One region of the Labrys neptuniae genome, then DNA from elsewhere that is predicted to be linked to it. Evidence: predicted binding sites of a transcription regulator. Region 1 holds the regulator's gene; each other region holds the start of a gene.
The links. The regulator PhoB, encoded in region 1, activates phosphate uptake and scavenging genes when phosphate is short. The targets are predictions, from matches to a motif close to TGTCATNNANCTGTCAT.

Region 1 (5,451 bases):
ATGGACCTCTTCACCAAGGACATGGCCGATGGCGGCCTGCGCAATGCCATCGTCGGCTCTCTCGTCATGGTACTGCTCGCCCTCCTGATCGGTGCGCCGATCGGCATCATGGCCGGCACCTTCCTGGCCGAGGCCGGCCGCGGCAGCAAATTCGCCGATGCGGTGCGCTTCATCAACGACATCCTGCTCTCGGCGCCGTCCATCCTGATCGGCCTGTTCGTCTACCAGATGATCGTGGTGGCGACGGGCGGGTTCTCCGGCTGGGCCGGTGTGGTGGCGCTGGCCATCATCATCCTGCCGGTGGTCGTGCGCACCACCGAGGACATGCTGGCGCTGGTGCCGATCAGCCTGCGTGAAGCCGCCTTTGCCCTGGGATCGCCGATGTGGAAGGTCATCACCTTCGTGACCTGGCGCTCGGCTCGCACCGGTATCGTTACCGGCATCCTGCTGGCCCTGGCCCGCGCCGCCGGCGAGACCGCACCGCTGCTGCTCACGGCCTTCGGCAATTCCAACTGGTCGCTCAATCTCGGCAATGCCTTTGCCAGCTTGCCGGCTGCCATCTACCAGCTCGCGCCCTACCCCGATCCCAAGGCCGTCTCGGTGGCCTGGAGCGGCGCCCTCCTCATCACCGCCGGCGTGTTGGCGCTCAATATCCTGACCCGCTTCGTGCTCGCTCCCAAGAAATGAGTGCTCCCATGTCCGCTACCCCCCAAGCCTCCATCGCGGTTGCCGAACGCCCCCTCGCCGATCCAGCCGCCGCCGTGAAGCTCAAGGTCGAGAATCTCGACTTCTATTATGGCGAGAAGCATGCGCTCAAGGCCATCAATCTCGACATGATCGACCGGCAGGTCACCGCCATGATCGGTCCCTCCGGCTGCGGCAAGTCGACCCTGCTGCGCGTGCTCAACCGCATGTACGACCTCTATCCGGGGCAGACCGCCAAGGGCCGCGTGCTGCTCGACGGCCAGAACGTCATCGGCAAGGAGATCGACCCGGCGGTGCTGCGCGCCCGCATCGGCATGGTGTTCCAGAAGCCCACGCCCTTCCCGATGTCGATCTACGACAACATCGCCTTCGGCGTGCGGCTGCATGAATCCATCTCCAAGGCGGAGATGGACCAGCGTGTCGAATGGTGCCTGACCAAGGCCGCCTTGTGGAACGAGGTCAAGGACCGCCTGCACGCTTCAGCCCTAGGCATGTCCGGCGGCCAGCAGCAGCGCCTGTGCATCGCCCGCACCATCGCGGTGAAGCCCGAAGTCGTCCTGCTGGACGAGCCGACCTCCGCGCTCGATCCGATCTCGACCGCCAAGATCGAGGAATTGATCGACGAATTGAAGCGGGACTTCACCATCGTCATCGTCACGCACAATATGCAGCAGGCGGCGCGCTGCGCGGATGTGACGGCCTTCTTCTATCTGGGCGACCTCATCGAAGTCGGCCAGACCAACAAGATGTTCACCACCCCGAACGACAGCCGTACGCAGGATTACATCACCGGCCGCTTCGGCTGATCCCTCGGCCAGCGTCGAATTCATTTGGAGGCGGCATGTCCGACCATATCGTTACATCCTTCGACCAGGAACTGCGCGAGCTGCGCAACATGATCGCCGAAATGGGTGGCTATGCCGAGAAGAGCGTAGCCGACAGCGTCGAAGCCCTGCTCAAGCGCGACACCCAGCGCGCCAAGGCGGTGATCGATCTCGACGCCGCGATCGACAAGCTGCAGCGCCAGGTCGAGGACAGGGCCATCCTGATCATCGCCAAGCGCCAGCCGCTGGCCCTCGACCTGCGCGAGATCGTCTCGGCCCTGCGGGTGGCCAATGACCTCGAGCGGATCGGCGACCTCGGCAAGAATGTCGCCAAGCGCGTGGTGGCCATCCACAGTCACGCCCAGCCGGCCCAGCTCTTCGGCGGTTTCGACCACATGGCCGACCTGGTACTCGAGCAGCTCAAGCAGGTGCTCGACGCCTTCGCCCAGCGCAATGTCGAGGAAGCCCTCTCGGTCTGGCGCTCGGACGGCGAGATCGATGCGATGTATACCTCGCTGTTCCGCGAATTGCTGACCTACATGATGGAAGATCCGCGCAATATCGGCTTCTGCACCCATCTGCTGTTCTGCGCCAAGAACATCGAGCGCATCGGTGACCACGCCACCAACATCGCCGAGACGGTCCACTATCTCGTGACCGGTGAATCGCCGGCCGGAGAGCGGCCCAAGGCGGACAACAGCACCGATCTCGTCGACCTTCCTGTGCCGGCTAAATAACAAGGGATAGGCCATGCCTCCCAAGGTTCTGATCGTCGAGGACGAAGAAGCGCTGACCCTGCTGCTGCGCTACAATCTCGAAGCCGAAGGCTATGAGGTGGATAGTGTCGCACGCGGAGACGACGCCGAGATCCGCTTGCGCGAAAGCGTGCCGGACCTGGTTCTGCTCGACTGGATGTTGCCGGGCCTGTCCGGCATCGAATTGTGCCGGCGCATTCGCATGCGGCCGGAAACCGAGCGCCTGCCGGTGATCATGCTCACGGCGCGCGGCGAGGAAACCGAACGCGTGCGGGGTCTGGCCACCGGCGCCGACGACTATGTCGTCAAGCCCTTCTCCGTGCCCGAGCTCTCGGCCCGCGTGCGTGCCCTGCTGCGCCGGGCCAAGCCCGATCACGTCGCCTCCCTGCTCAAGGCCGGCGACATCTCTCTCGACCGCGAGACCAAGCGCGTCCATCGCGGCAATCGCGAGATCCGCCTCGGCCCGACCGAATTCCGCCTGCTCGAATTCCTGATGCAGGCACCGGGACGCGTCTTCGCGCGCGAGCAGTTGCTCGACAGCGTCTGGGGCCGCGACGTCTATATCGACGAGCGCACGGTCGACGTGCATGTCGGCCGCCTGCGCAAGGCGATGAACCGCACGCGCGAGATCGATCCGATCCGCACCGTGCGCGGTGCCGGCTATTCCTTCGACGAGACCTTCGCCAAGCAATCCTGAGCGCGTTTCGCGGGCATTGCCCGCTCGCTCCGCTTCGCCAAGGCTGCGTTGCGCCCTCACCACGCTCCTACGGGGAGAGGGTTAGGGGTTGCGCGACGTAGAGAGCAAGAGTGGGCGACGATATCCGCCCTCCTCCCTCGCTGCGCAGTCACGCTGCCAAATCCGCCAGGCGTGCCTGCAGATAGCGGCGGATGGCCGGATCGCTCTCCAGGCCGATCGCCCGCAAATAGGCATTGCGGGCCTCCTCCGGTCTGGCGGCCCGCACCAGCAAGTCCGCACGCGCGGCCCAATAGGGCTGGTAATCGACGATGCGTCCGTCACCGGCGACCTCGTCAAGTGCAGCCAGACCAGCCTGCGGCCCCATGAGGCGGGCGAGCGCCACGGCCCGGTTGATGGCGGCCACTGGAGAAGCTGTCAGCAGAACCAAGGCTTCATACAATGTGACGATCGCGGCCCAGTCCGTCGTCGCGCAGATGCGTCGATGGGCATGGGCCGATTGCAGCGCGGCTTCCAGCTGATAGCGGCCGATCTGGCGCACCTGGCCGGCCCGGGCAAGCAAGGCCTCGGCCTCCTCGATCAGCCCCGCATCCCAGAGCGCGGTGTCCTGCTGCTCCAGCGGAATATAATCGCCATCCTGGCCGCGGCGCGCCGCCCGCCGCGCTTCGGCGTGCAGCATCAGGGCCAGCAGTCCGAGCACTTCGGGCTCGCCGGGCAGGAGCGAGGCCAGCAGCCGGCCGAGCCAGATCCCCTCCGTCGACAGATTGCGCTCGCGGGCATGAGCCCCTTCCGGATCGGCCCAGCCTTCGGCATAGACGGCATAAACGGCCTCCAGCACCGCGTCGAGACGGCCGGGCAACTCGTCGGGCTCCGGGATGCGGAAAGGGATGCCGGCTTGCTTGATCTTAGCCTTGGCCCGCACCAGCCTCTGGCTCATCGCCACGGGCGAGACCAGGAAGGCGCTGGCGATCGCGCCGGCATCGAACCCCAATATCACCTGCAGGATCAGGGGAGCACGTACGGTGGCATCGAGGGAGGGATGGGCGCAGGCGAACATCAGGCGCAGGCGCTCATCGGGCACGGCATGCCGCTCGCCCTGCCCCGAGGCGAGGGCCTCGACATGGCGGCTGACCTCGTCCGCCTTTTCGCCGCGCAGCCTGGCGCGGCGGGCCGCATCGATCTGGCGGCGCCGGGCCGCGGTCAGCAGCCAGGCTTCGGGATTGACGGGCACGCCGCCCGCCGGCCAATGTTCCATGGCCGCAGCAAAGGCGTCGGCCAGGGCATCCTCGGCCCCCGCAATGTCGCCCGAGCGCGCCGCGAGAAGAGCGACGAGCCGGCCATAGCTGCGTCGCGCCACGATTTCGGCAAGCTCGGCTGCGGGGGCTGAAGACACCGGCTCGGGCCGTTCGCTCAATAGTCCTTCGGGTCCCATATCGGCCGGACCTCGATGGTCCCGATGGCGGCGCTCGGGCAGCGCGCCGCCCAGCCGATCGCGGCATCCAGGTCCGGCACGTCGATGATATAGAAGCCGCCGAGCTGCTCGCGTGTGTCGGCGAAGGGCCCGTTGAGCACCTGGGTCTTGCCGTCGGCGATGCGCACGGTGGTGGCCGAAGCCGTCGGGCGCAGGCGGCTCCAGGGGCCGAGGGCACCGGCCGACTGGAGCGCCTGCGTATAGGCCTGATAGGCCGCTAGGATCTGCTGCTTGTTGGCGGGATCCGCCTTCAGCATGGCTTCTTCGCTGCTGTAGATCAGAATTGCGAACTGCATGGGTTCCTCCTGTCTCCGCCGGCGCATGATGCGCCGGCATGACAATGACGCGCCATCCCGTTCGCTTTCGACAGCGACAGGAAAATTATGCGCTCGCCTTGGTGAGCTGCTCGATCTCGGCCGAACCAAGATTGAGCTCGGTCGCCTTGATCAGGTCGGAGAGCTGCTCGACGCTGGTGGCGCTGGCGATCGGAGCGACGATACCGGGCCTTGCAATCAGCCAGGCAATGGCGACTTGGGCGGGCGTGGCGTTCTTGGCCTCGGCCACCGCGTCCAGGGCGGCGAGGATGCGCAGGCCACGCTCGTTGAGGTAGGTGCCCATGTCGCCGCCACGCGCATTGCTCTTGGCGAAATCGGCTTCGCTGCGATATTTGCCGGACAGGAAGCCCTTGGCCAGTGAGAAATAGCTGGTCACGCCAATCTCGTTCTTGAGACAGAAAGCCTCGAGCTCGCGCTCATAACCGGAGCGATCATAGAGATTATATTGCGTCTGCAGGTTCTCGAAACGCGGCCACATCTCCTTGGTGCTGATCGCCAGCGCCTTGAACATGGTATTGGCGCTATGATTGGAATTACCGATCACCCGCACCTTGCCGTCCTTGACCAGCTCGGCATAGATGCCCAGCGTTTCCTCGAGTTCGACCTCCGGATCCTCCCAATGGGAGAGATAGAGGTCGATATAGTCGGTCTGCAGGCGCTTGAGCGA
Region 2 (5,451 bases), on a different contig from region 1:
GGCCCCAATGTGTTCAAGGGCTATTGGCGCATGCCGGAAAAGACCAGGTCCGAGTTTCGGCCGGATGGTTTCTTCATCACCGGCGATCTCGGCAAGATCGACGCCGATGGTTATGTCCATATTGTCGGGCGCGGCAAGGATCTGGTGATTACAGGTGGCTACAACGTCTATCCCAAGGAAGTGGAGACGGAGATCGACGGCATTCCCGGCGTGTTCGAAAGCGCCGTCATCGGCGTGCCGCATGCCGATTTCGGCGAGGGGGTGACGGCGGTCGTGGTGCGCAAGCCCGGCGCCACGGTGGAGGAGCGGACGATCCTCCAGACCCTGGAGGGGCGCCTTGCCAAGTTCAAGCAGCCCAAGCGCGTGCTCTTCGTCGACGAGTTGCCGCGTAACACCATGGGCAAGGTCCAGAAGAACGTGCTGCAGACGACCTACAAGGATCTTTACGTGCGGGGATGAGTATGGTGGCCTTCTCCCCCTGCGGGTATCGTCAACTCTCTTGAGTTGACTAGAGGTCCCGGCAGGGGAATGAGGGGAGAAGCATGACCTTCCAAGACATGCGCCAACACCCCTCATCCGCCCCCACGTTCTTTACTTGAACGCGTGGTCCTTATGGGACCACGCTACGGCACCTTCTCCCGCAAGGGGAGAAGGTTTTCGGCCTCAACCCAGCTTCGGCTCGAGCTGCGTCGACCACAATGCCGCATCGGCGGCGTCGCGCAGGGTGACGGTCATCACCCGCGTGTCGGCGGCGATGGCGACATGGCCGAAGAATTGCAGGCCGGCCGCGGGCGACAGGTTCTGCTGGCCGCCTTCCGGTGCCTTCACATATTTGAGCTCGGGCCCGAAGGTCATGTCGAGGTCGTTGGGGCCGAACGTGCCCGAATGGAGCGGACCGGAGACGAATTCCCAGAAGGGGTCGAAATCCTGGAACGCCGCCTTGTCCGGGTTGTAGTAATGGGCGGCGGTGTAGTGGACGTCGGCCGTCAGCCACACCGTGTTCTTGACGCCGGCCGCCCTGATGAAGCGCAGGAGATCGGCGAATTCGAGCTCGCGGCCGAGCGGCTTGCCATTGTCGTTGTTCGAGACGGCCTCGAAGCCCTTCTTCTGTTCGGCCTTGTCCCACACCACCAGAGCCAGCGGCATGTCGGCGGCGATCACCTTCCAGGTCGCCTTGGAGTTGGCGAGCTCACGCTTGAGCCAAGCAAGCTGCTCGGCGCCGAGGAAGGCCGCTTCCCCGCCTTCGGTGGTCTGCAGATTGGCGCCGTTCGGGCCGCGATAGGTACGCATGTCGAGCATGAAGACGTCGAGCAGCGGGCCGTATGGGATCTTGCGATAGACCCGGCGCGGCTCGGCCAGCGTGGTGGCGATCGGCATATATTCGTGGAAGGCCTGTGCGGCGCGCGCCGCCAGGGCCGCAATCGACTTTTCCTTGTAGCGATCGTCGCTGAGCAGGTCCTTGGAGGACGACCAGTTGTTGGTCACCTCATGGTCGTCCCACTGGGTGATGACCGGAACCTGCTGGTAGAGAGCGCGGAAGTTCTTGTCCATGAGGTTGTATTTGTACTGTCCGCGATATTCGTCGAGAGTCTCGGCGACCTTGGACTTTTCCGGCGTGACGATGTTCTTCCAGACGGTGCCGTCCGGCAGCTTCACCTCGGGCTTGATCACGCCGTCAGCATAGATGTTGTCGCCCGAATGGATGAAGAAATCCGGATTGTGCTTGAGCATGGCCGAATAGATCTTCATGCCGCCGCGGTCGGCATCGATGCCCCAGCCCTGGCCGGCCGTGTCGCCGGACCAGACGAAGGAGACGTCACGCAGTCCGGCCGGGGCCGAACGCAGGTGCCCAGTGACCACTTCGCTCTCGACGCTGGTATGGGCGAGATCCTGGAAGCGCACGCGGTAGAAGATCTCCTGATCGGCCGGCAAGCCTTCGGCCAGGATCTTCACGGTGTAGTCGGTCTCGGGCGAGGCGGTCACCGTCGGCAGCCGGTTCACCGTCTTGAAGCTCTCGGTCGTCGACCATTCGAAGATCGCATTGGCCGGGCGGTCCGTGCGCGACCACAGCACCGCCCTGTCGCCGGCGACGTCGCCCGACTGCAGGCCGGCCGTAACTTCGGGGCGGTCGGCGGCGCGGGACAGGCCCGGCATGGCGAACGTGCCCGTGGCCCCGAGCAGGCCGGTTGCGGCTGTTGCGGTAAGGAAGCGGCGGCGGGACAGAGGTCTTTCGATGAAGCGCATGGCGACTCTCCAGCTTGAAATGCGCTCCTTCTTGGCCATCGACATGACAGTGGCATGTCAAATGGTTGGAGGAATTATAAAGAGGGTTGTCGGCATCGAACGTTCCCACGCTTTCACCAGACGGATTCATGAGTCAGGCGGTCGGTGATGTGGCATAGGAAAGGTCGGCATTCGTCCAGTGAATCGGGGAATCGATGGTTGCTTCGAGCTGTTTCGGCGTTTGGCACAAGACCGTTAGAGCGACCCTGCTAGCCGGTATGATGCTGGCCATCGGTTTGCCGGGGAAGCCGGCCGTCGCCGGGCCTGCGACAGATGGCGGTGCCAGGGAGATCACCGACGCCTTGGGCCGCAATCTCGGCAAGGTCTGGATCGACAAGGGCGTCATCAGCGTGAAACCCGATGGCGAGGGCTACGATCTCGCACTCGACATCGGTAGTGCCAAGCTCGGCCTGCCCGGCGATGGGATGACATTCAGCCTGAAGCCTTTCACCCTCCGGCTCACGCCGAAGGGAGAGCGACGCTTTGCCTTCGAACTTCCCAAATCCACACTCGAGCTGACTTGCAGGAACCCAGCCTTGTTTTTCAGCGAAGAAGGATCGCGTCGCTTGGTGAACTGTTCCGGTGAAGGCTTGCTCGATCTGGATGCCTTCCTGGTTTCGGAGGGCAATCTTCAATGCGAAAGCAGCACCGCCTCCAACTCCGTCGGTGTCTTTGGAGGGGAGGGCAAGACAGGGCTCATCAGTCTCAAGTTGGCCGGCACGGCGGTGGCGGACGGCAACATCGATGGCCGGATATCCTATGAGGTATCGAGTTTTGTCGAAACCTTCGGCGCCAGGATTGGCGATGCCTTGCCGACGTCGCTGCCGAAACCGGAGATGACCACCAAAGTCGACGGAATTCGTCACGATTTTTCCGTTTCGGGCCTGAGGAAGACTGGATTGACGACAGCCTTTGCTTTTCTATCCGATCGGTTTCTCCGCGGGCCTGGCACTGCAACGCGCGCGGAGATTGAGGCGCTCGCCAAGGGCGTCATGCCGCTTTGGAGCAATGCCTCGCTGAAGTCGCACTATGAGAATCTGAGTTGGGGCACGCCTCGTGGGCCGATCAAGTTCGCCGTCATCGACGCAGCCATGAAGAATGAGGGCCTGGTCGAGCATACCGACCTGGATGGGACCTTAAGTGTTTCCGGCATGCAGGTACCCGGAACCGTGCTACCCAGTTGGGCCGCCATCCTGGTGCCGGAGAAGATCACGCTCGATACCAGGTTGAAAGATCTCGATCTGGAAAGCCTTGTCGATGGCGCGATCGAGGTGGCTACCAGGGGCGGCTCGCCGGTGCCAGGGGAAATGCATGCTCTTTTGTTGCGTGTCTTCAGCAATAATCGGGCGACACTCGCATTTGATGCGACGGCAACGGCCTCGGGCTACGACATCAAGGGGCAGGGGATGACGTCGATATTCCCCTCGCAAGGAGGGAAGGCTATCATTTCGGCTGCGGGTGTCGATGCCATAGACGCAGTTCTCGCCAAGGCGGCTGTTTCCGATCCCATGTCCCGGCGCGCTGCATTGGGGGGCGCCTTCCTCAAGGGCCTGGCAAAGACGGGGTCCGATGGCCGGTTGATCTGGAATGTCGAGTTCGAGAGGCAGATGAGCAAGATCACGGTGAACGGCCAGTCCTTTGGGCCCGGGACGCGCCAGTAGCAACGCTGTCTGGTGATTCAAACACATAGCTTGCAGCAAAATTTCACAGGCAGCACGCTTTCACCTGTGGCACAAAGCGTTGGGAGATTTGGCGGAAACGTCAAGAATCGCAAAGACACGCCGAACCAGAGAGCTGGAGCAAAGTAGAGTTTCCGTCCAAATGGCTTTGCTCCAGGGGACGAAATCTTTCACATGGCAGACCGGGTATTTTATGATTTTCCTGAAGAAATCTGAGCGTAAATACGGTGTTCGGCGCCGGGTCATTCTGGCCAGCGTGGCGCTTGTCGCGCAGGCCTCCTCACAGGCCCTGGCCGAACCCGCCACCGAGCAAGGCGCCAAGGCGATCCGCGACGAGATCGCCCGCTATCTCGGCCCGAAAGTGTTCGAGAAGGGTATCGTCACGGTCAAACCCAATTTCGAGAGCTATGATCTCACCTATGATGTCAGCAGCAGCAAGCTCGGCTTGCCTGCAGATGGCGCCCAATTCAGCTTCGGCCCGTTTACCGCCCGCCTGATCCCCCAGGGGGACGGTAAATATGCTTTTGAGCAGAACAGTCCTGCGCTCGATATGGTCTACAAATCGGGCAAGGCCGGACCGCAGAGCGAACTGGTCCAGCGCTTGAAGAATTGTACCGGAAAGGGCGTCTATGACCCCAAGGCCGAGCAATTCACCGAACAGGCCATGCGTTGCGAGTCCGCCGCCCTGACGATGCGTTCGCCGCTCGAGGACATCGACGCCACCGTCGGCAAGATCGATTTCACCATCACCGGCAAAACGGGGGAGGCCGGCACGACGGATCTGAACGTGACGGGCGACCTGCTGGACCTCGTCGAGACGGTCACCGTCAAGGATCCCGCCAATCCGGCGCCGCCGATGGTGCTGCGCGCGGATCGCGTGCACGAGACTTTCGTGGCCAATGGCTCCAGCGGCGCGCAATTCATGCAGGCCCTGGCCTATTTCGCGGCCCGCAAGGTGGGGGACAATGGCAAGGCGGCCCAGGAGCAGGCGCGGGCCAAGCTGAAGGCCGTGCTGCCGCTGTGGAAGACACTGTCCGCGCAGATCCGCTATGACAACATGACGGTGGGGACGCCCAAGGGCATCATCAGGATTGCCACGGTGGATACCAACCTCGCTTCGAACGGTCTGGTGAAGACGGGCAATGTCGGCCTGAATCTGGCCATGAGCGGCCTTGCCCTGCCGGATGGCATGCTGCCCGACTGGGCCAAGTCTCTGGTGCCGGAAAAGGCGACGCTCGATTTCAACCTGACCGGGCTCGATCTCGAGACGATCGCCGGCAAGATGATCGAGGTTGGCACCGACACCAAACCGGCTCAACCGGATGCGCTCAAGGCGGCGCTGATGCCATTGCTTCTGGCGGGCCAGCCCAAGCTCGCTTTCGGCCAGAGCCTGACGGCGCCCGCCTTCGACGTGAAGGGGCAGGGGGAGACGTCGCTGCTGCCAGCGCAGCAGGGCAAGGCGACGGTTTCGGCCTCCAACCTGGATGAG
Region 3 (5,451 bases), on a different contig from region 1:
CTCGCCAGCCAGTATTATACCGGCCATGTCGGCCAGGCTCAGGCCGCGGTGCTGCCATCGGACCCTTCGTCGTGACCCTTCCCCGCCAATTGGCGCTCGATCTGCCGCTGCGGGCCTCGTTCGCCCGCGAGGATTTCCTGGTCTCGCCGTCCAATGAGGCCGCCTATGCCTTCATCGAACGTTGGCCGGACTGGCCGTCCCGTCGTGCCCTGCTGATCGGCCCGAGCGGCTCGGGCAAGAGCCATCTGGCGGCGATCTGGTCCGAAGCCGCAGGCGCGGTCACGCTGACGGGCGAGGCGCTGCGGGACGACAATGTCCCCGTGCTGGTCTCACACAAGGCGGTGGTGATCGAAGATGCCGGGCGTGGCATCGACGAGAAGGCGCTTTTCCATCTGCTCAATCTCGCCGGCGAGGCGGGCGCCTCCCTGCTGATCACCGCTCACGAACCCCCCGAGCGCTGGGGTCTTGTGCTTCCCGACCTCATCTCGCGCCTGCGGGCCATGACGGCCCTGACCATCGCCACGCCGGACGACGATCTCTTCCGCATGCTGCTGGTGAAGCTCTTCCTCGACCGGCAGCTCATCGTCGATTCCAGCCTCGTCGACTTCCTCGTCCGACGCATCGAGCGCTCCTTCGCCGCAGCACGCCAGGTGGTTGCCGTGCTCGATCGCGAAGGCCTGTCACGCGGCCGCCGGATCACGCGGGCACTCGCGGCCGAACTTCTGAAGGAAGTGCTGGCGTCGCCATTCGACGAGGAATGAGGTCGATCGCGATCGGCCCGTAATGGTGCGAGCTCTATCGCAGACGGACGCACTGGCCGACGGTGTTCATCTGGAGCTGGCCGCCGGCGAAAGACGCAGCTCCGACGATATGGACAGCGGAACTCTGCGTTTTCGTGGTGAAGTCGAACACGAACGGACCGATACCCCGGATCTCCCCGCCCGACCATTCGCCGGTTTCCATGAACATGCCTTGTCCAGGTGCAACCGGCATCGCGGTGGATTGTGTACTGAAGGCCCCCTGGAAAGTTCGAACCTTCGCCCCACCGGCCGGCAGGAGCTGGAGCTGGGCGTGGCAACTCCAGACACCCGGCGCGAGGGAGAATGTGCCGATGTCCCGGACAGCTCCGTTGGTCATGTCGACTGATGGCGGCGATGTCTGCACGAGTTCGCCGGCGAGGCCTTGATAAAGGGCCGATTGGGCGTCCGAACCGGCCCACGAGAATGCATTGGGGGGCGGTGGTCCGGGCTTGAAGAACTCGGTGAAGAGGTTGCCGGCGACCACCACCCCGCTGGTGCTAGGGTCCTTGACGATCAGGGCGGTCGAGGTCTTCAAGCCCCGATATTCGATCTTGTTGTTGCGGATTTGCACATCCGATGCGCCGGCTCCATTCGGAATGCCGCAGGAGGCAGCGGTGACGTTGATAAGGGAGCGAACCTCGAGGGGTTGGGCATTGTTGGAAATCCAGGCTCCTTCGAGGCGTACCGTGGAGGCCCTGCAAAAGTTGAAGAAGTTCTTGCCGGCTGGTGTCCAGGATCCCGTGGCCGGGTGGATCAGCCAATTGCCACCTTTTATGGACAGATGAGAGACCTGTCTTGCATCGACATGGCCCTCATAGGCGTCGCAGGAGAAATTGTCCGCCACATATTGGAGGGGAGAGTAGCCCTTGTAGTCGGAATCGATCTGAATGCAGGTGCCGACTTCCCCGGCGGCCGAATTGATCAGGCTTTGATCCTCGAGCCCCAGCATCTTCGGGGGATTGGTCGACTGAAAGCGATAGCCGATCCGGTAATATTGCGTCAGCGTGTTCTGGATACGATTGACGAAGGTGTTCGTCCCGCGAAACCAGATACCGGTTCCTGTGTTGGCCAGACCTTTGCGCGATGGTCCGGCAGTGATCATACCGCCCTCGATCATGGTACCTGCCGAGTTGACCAGGACCATGCCGGTGTTGAAATTCTCGAGAGCGAAGTTGGAATAGGTCCCGTTGACGCGGGGCGTAAACCTGGCGTTAATTCCAATGGTGCTCGTGGAGGCGGTGTCGCTGGACTGGAACTTGATGCCGTGCAGCTCCAGCTTGTCGCCCTTCGGGGGCCCCGTCCGGCAGTGATCCCAGCCATTGCTGGCGCCGAAGCGAAATACGGTGAGTTCCGGTCCGGCCCCCTCGAAGCGAATGCTCTGGCCGCAAGCAGAGATGATCGGCGTGGAGAAACGGGCGGTCAGAGGTCCTAGGCGAAACTTCAGGGCGCTGGTTTTCGTCTGAATCAGCGTATTGATGACGACGCCGTCGATCTCGTCGGAAAGGGCGCGTGCGGCCGGGAGTATCACCTGCCATTGCACCAGGGACCAGCCTGCGGTGTTGCGGCCGTTGAGAGTGGTGATGCTGGATAGGGGATGGCTCTCTCCGTCACCGCGAAAACCATAAGATCGGAGGACGCGCTCGTCGATATCACCTTGGTTGCGCAGATTGGACGGAAGCTCGAAAGCACCCGTCGTCGGATTGATGCAACCGATGAGGGAGCCACCATTTCCACCCGGATTGCTGGAATCTTGCACCGAGACACATTCGGAAGTGCTGGATCGACCGGTCTGAAGCGTCGCGGAGGCATCGATCTGGGCTACGACATGCGTCGGTCGGGAGAGCAAGCCGGCCAGGATCATCATGGGAACAACTGCGGGCCTGGACATGCCGGATTTGCTCCTGGGGCGGACGGATCGCTTCGTCCGTTTGGAATGAGAGGCTCGATGGCCGCACGGAAGATGCCTCATGCTGTCCGCCCGGGTCCAGTTCATTGAGCAGCCAGCGACGGTTCCACAGGCGACGGGGCGAAGTTTTGCGAATTTTCCCCAGCGCGGCCATTTTATGTGACAGCATTGTCATATAGGCGGCCTAAGCAGGCTTCCCCATGGCGGACGGCGATTCCGACCGGCGGGATGGGGAACGGCAGCCCGGGACATAGCGAGCGGCATTGACGACCATGACCAGCACGGCACAGACGGTGGAGAGCGCGATGCAAGGCGATGAGATGCGGGAGGCGGCACGTGACGTGGCTCCCTCTCAAGACTCGATCGCGCTGCGCGTCAGCCCGGATCGCTTCATCAATCGCGAGATTTCCTGGCTGCAATTCAATCGCCGCGTGCTGGAAGAGGCGTCCAACAAGAGCCATCCCCTGCTCGAGCAGTTGCGATTCCTGTCGATCTCGGCCAGCAATCTCGACGAGTTCTTCATGGTGCGCGTCGCCGGCCTGATCGGCCAGGTGCGCGAAGACGTCACGGCGCGCAGTCCCGACGGCCTGTCGCCGGCCGAACAGCTCGTCAAGATCGGCGAGGCCGTGTCCAAGCTCGCCACCGACCAGCAGAAACGCTGGACCGAATTGCGCGACGACCTGCTGCTCGAGGGCATCGTGATCACCGAGCCGCGCGACCTTTCCAAGGCCGAACGCGCGTGGCTGGACGATTATTTCCTCAGCTACATCTTCCCGATCCTCACCCCGCTCGCCGTCGATCCGGCCCACCCGTTCCCGTTCATTCCCAATCTCGGCTTCACCATCGCCCTGCAGCTCAAGCGCATGAGCGACGGGCGCATGCTGAACGCCCTGATCCGTGCGCCCCACAAGGTCGAGCGCTTCATCCGCCTGCCGGACTTCGCCGAAACCGGGGCGGCCCGCTACATCACGCTGGAAAATCTGGCGGTGCTGTTCATCGCCAAACTGTTCCCCGGCTATACCGTGAAGGGGCAGGGCTCCTTCCGGGTCATCCGCGATTCCGATCTCGAAGTCGAGGAAGAGGCGGAAGACCTGGTGCTGCTGTTCGAGACGGCGCTCAAGCAGCGCCGGCGCGGCGTGGTGATCCGCCTCGAGATCGAGGCCGGCATGCCCGACAGCATCCGCCAATTCGTGACAGAGGAACTCGACGTCGCCGACGACGCGGTATTTCGCGTCGAGGGCATGCTCGCCCTCAACGAATTGTCGCAACTCGTCGGGCTCGATCGTCCGGACCTCAAATTCAAGCCCTATTCGCCGCGCTCGCCTGAGCGTATCCGCGATCACGGGGCCGATGCCTTCGCCGCCATCCGGCAGAAGGACATCCTGGTGCACCACCCCTACGAATCTTTCGATGTCGTGGTGCAGTTCCTCAACCAGGCAGCGCGCGACCCGAACGTGGTCGCCATCAAGCAGACGCTGTACAGAACCTCCTCCAACAGTCCGATCGTCAAGGCGTTGGCCGAGGCCGCCGAGGCCGGAAAATCGGTCACGGCGCTGGTGGAACTGAAGGCACGCTTCGACGAGGAAGCCAACATACGCTGGGCCCGCGATCTCGAACGCGCCGGCGTGCAGGTGGTATTCGGCTTCATCGAGCTGAAGACCCACGCCAAGCTCTCGCTGGTGGTGCGGCGCGAGATGGGCCAGCTCGTTTCCTATTGCCATGTCGGCACCGGCAACTACCATCCCATCACCGCGCGGATCTACACGGATCTGTCCTTCTTCACCGCCGATCCTGTGATCGCGCGCGACGTCTCGCGCATCTTCAACTTCATCACAGGCTATGCCGAGCCGGCGGCGCTGGAGCGCATGGCGGTTTCGCCCGTCTCGCTCAAGCAGCGCATCCTCGACCACATCAATGCCGAGATCGAGCACGCCAAGGCTGGCCGGCCGGGCGCTATCTGGTGCAAATGCAACTCGCTGGTCGACACCATGATCATCGATGCGCTCTATGCAGCAAGCCAGGCGGGTGTGCAGGTCGATCTGGTGGTGCGCGGCATCTGCTGCCTCAGGCCGGGCGTTCCCGGCCTGTCGGAGAACATCCGCGTCAAGTCGATCGTTGGCCGCTTCCTCGAGCATGGCCGCATCTATGCGTTCGGCAATGGCCATGGCCTGCCGCACCAGAAGGCGGCCGTCTACATCTCCTCGGCCGATCTGATGGAACGCAATCTCGACCGCCGCGTCGAAGCGCTCTGCCCCATCCTCAACCCGACGGTGCACGAGCAGGTGCTCGATCAGATCATGATCGCCAATCTTATCGACAATCAACAGAGCTGGAGCATCTTGCCCGACGGAACTGCGGAACGCATAGTCCCGCAGCCCGACGAAGAGCCCTTCAACGCCCACAAATATTTCATGACCAATCCCAGCCTATCGGGACGAGGCAAATCTCTTGAACACAACTCTCCCCGAACGCTCCTCAGCCGCAGACGCTGACACGCTGCCCCATGTCCAGGCCGCCGACCTGGCGGGGCCGAGCCCGGGACAGCCCGGTTTCGCGCAGGGGCGCATCTGCCAGGGACCGCCGATCGCGACGATCGACATTGGCTCGAACTCGGTTCGTCTGGTGGTCTATGAGGGGCTGACGCGCGCGCCGACGGCCGTCTTCAACGAGAAGGTGCTGTGCGGCCTCGGCCGTGGCGTGATGACCACCAAGCGCCTCGATCCCGCAGCCGTCGCCAAGGCCTAT

Region 2: a site for PhoB is predicted at 2,288-2,304, ahead of ABXS05_RS05080 (alkaline phosphatase D family protein). Genes of this name have one in related genera too.
Region 3: a site for PhoB is predicted at 2,865-2,881, ahead of ABXS05_RS00610 (RNA degradosome polyphosphate kinase). Genes of this name have one in related genera too.

What each region holds. Positions count from the first base shown of each region.
Region 1 covers NZ_JBFNQD010000007.1:316,775-322,225, forward strand. Annotated here, with positions in the region: gene pstA (phosphate ABC transporter permease PstA) at 1-687, shown strand, start outside; gene pstB (phosphate ABC transporter ATP-binding protein PstB) at 684-1,511, shown strand; gene phoU (phosphate signaling complex protein PhoU) at 1,547-2,266, shown strand; gene phoB (phosphate regulon transcriptional regulator PhoB) at 2,280-2,981, shown strand; gene ABXS05_RS21295 (RNA polymerase sigma factor) at 3,130-4,392, opposite strand; gene ABXS05_RS21300 (YciI family protein) at 4,389-4,745, opposite strand; gene ABXS05_RS21305 (aldo/keto reductase) at 4,831-5,451, opposite strand, start outside.
Region 2 covers NZ_JBFNQD010000001.1:1,056,764-1,062,214, reverse strand. Annotated here, with positions in the region: gene ABXS05_RS05085 (malonate--CoA ligase) at 1-459, shown strand, start outside; gene ABXS05_RS05080 (alkaline phosphatase D family protein) at 664-2,244, opposite strand; gene ABXS05_RS05075 (hypothetical protein) at 2,502-3,944, shown strand; gene ABXS05_RS05070 (hypothetical protein) at 4,156-5,451, shown strand, end outside.
Region 3 covers NZ_JBFNQD010000001.1:131,593-137,043, forward strand. Annotated here, with positions in the region: gene ABXS05_RS00595 (AI-2E family transporter) at 1-75, shown strand, start outside; gene ABXS05_RS00600 (P-loop NTPase family protein) at 72-761, shown strand; gene ABXS05_RS00605 (hypothetical protein) at 796-2,664, opposite strand; gene ABXS05_RS00610 (RNA degradosome polyphosphate kinase) at 3,027-5,198, shown strand; gene ABXS05_RS00615 (Ppx/GppA family phosphatase) at 5,227-5,451, shown strand, end outside.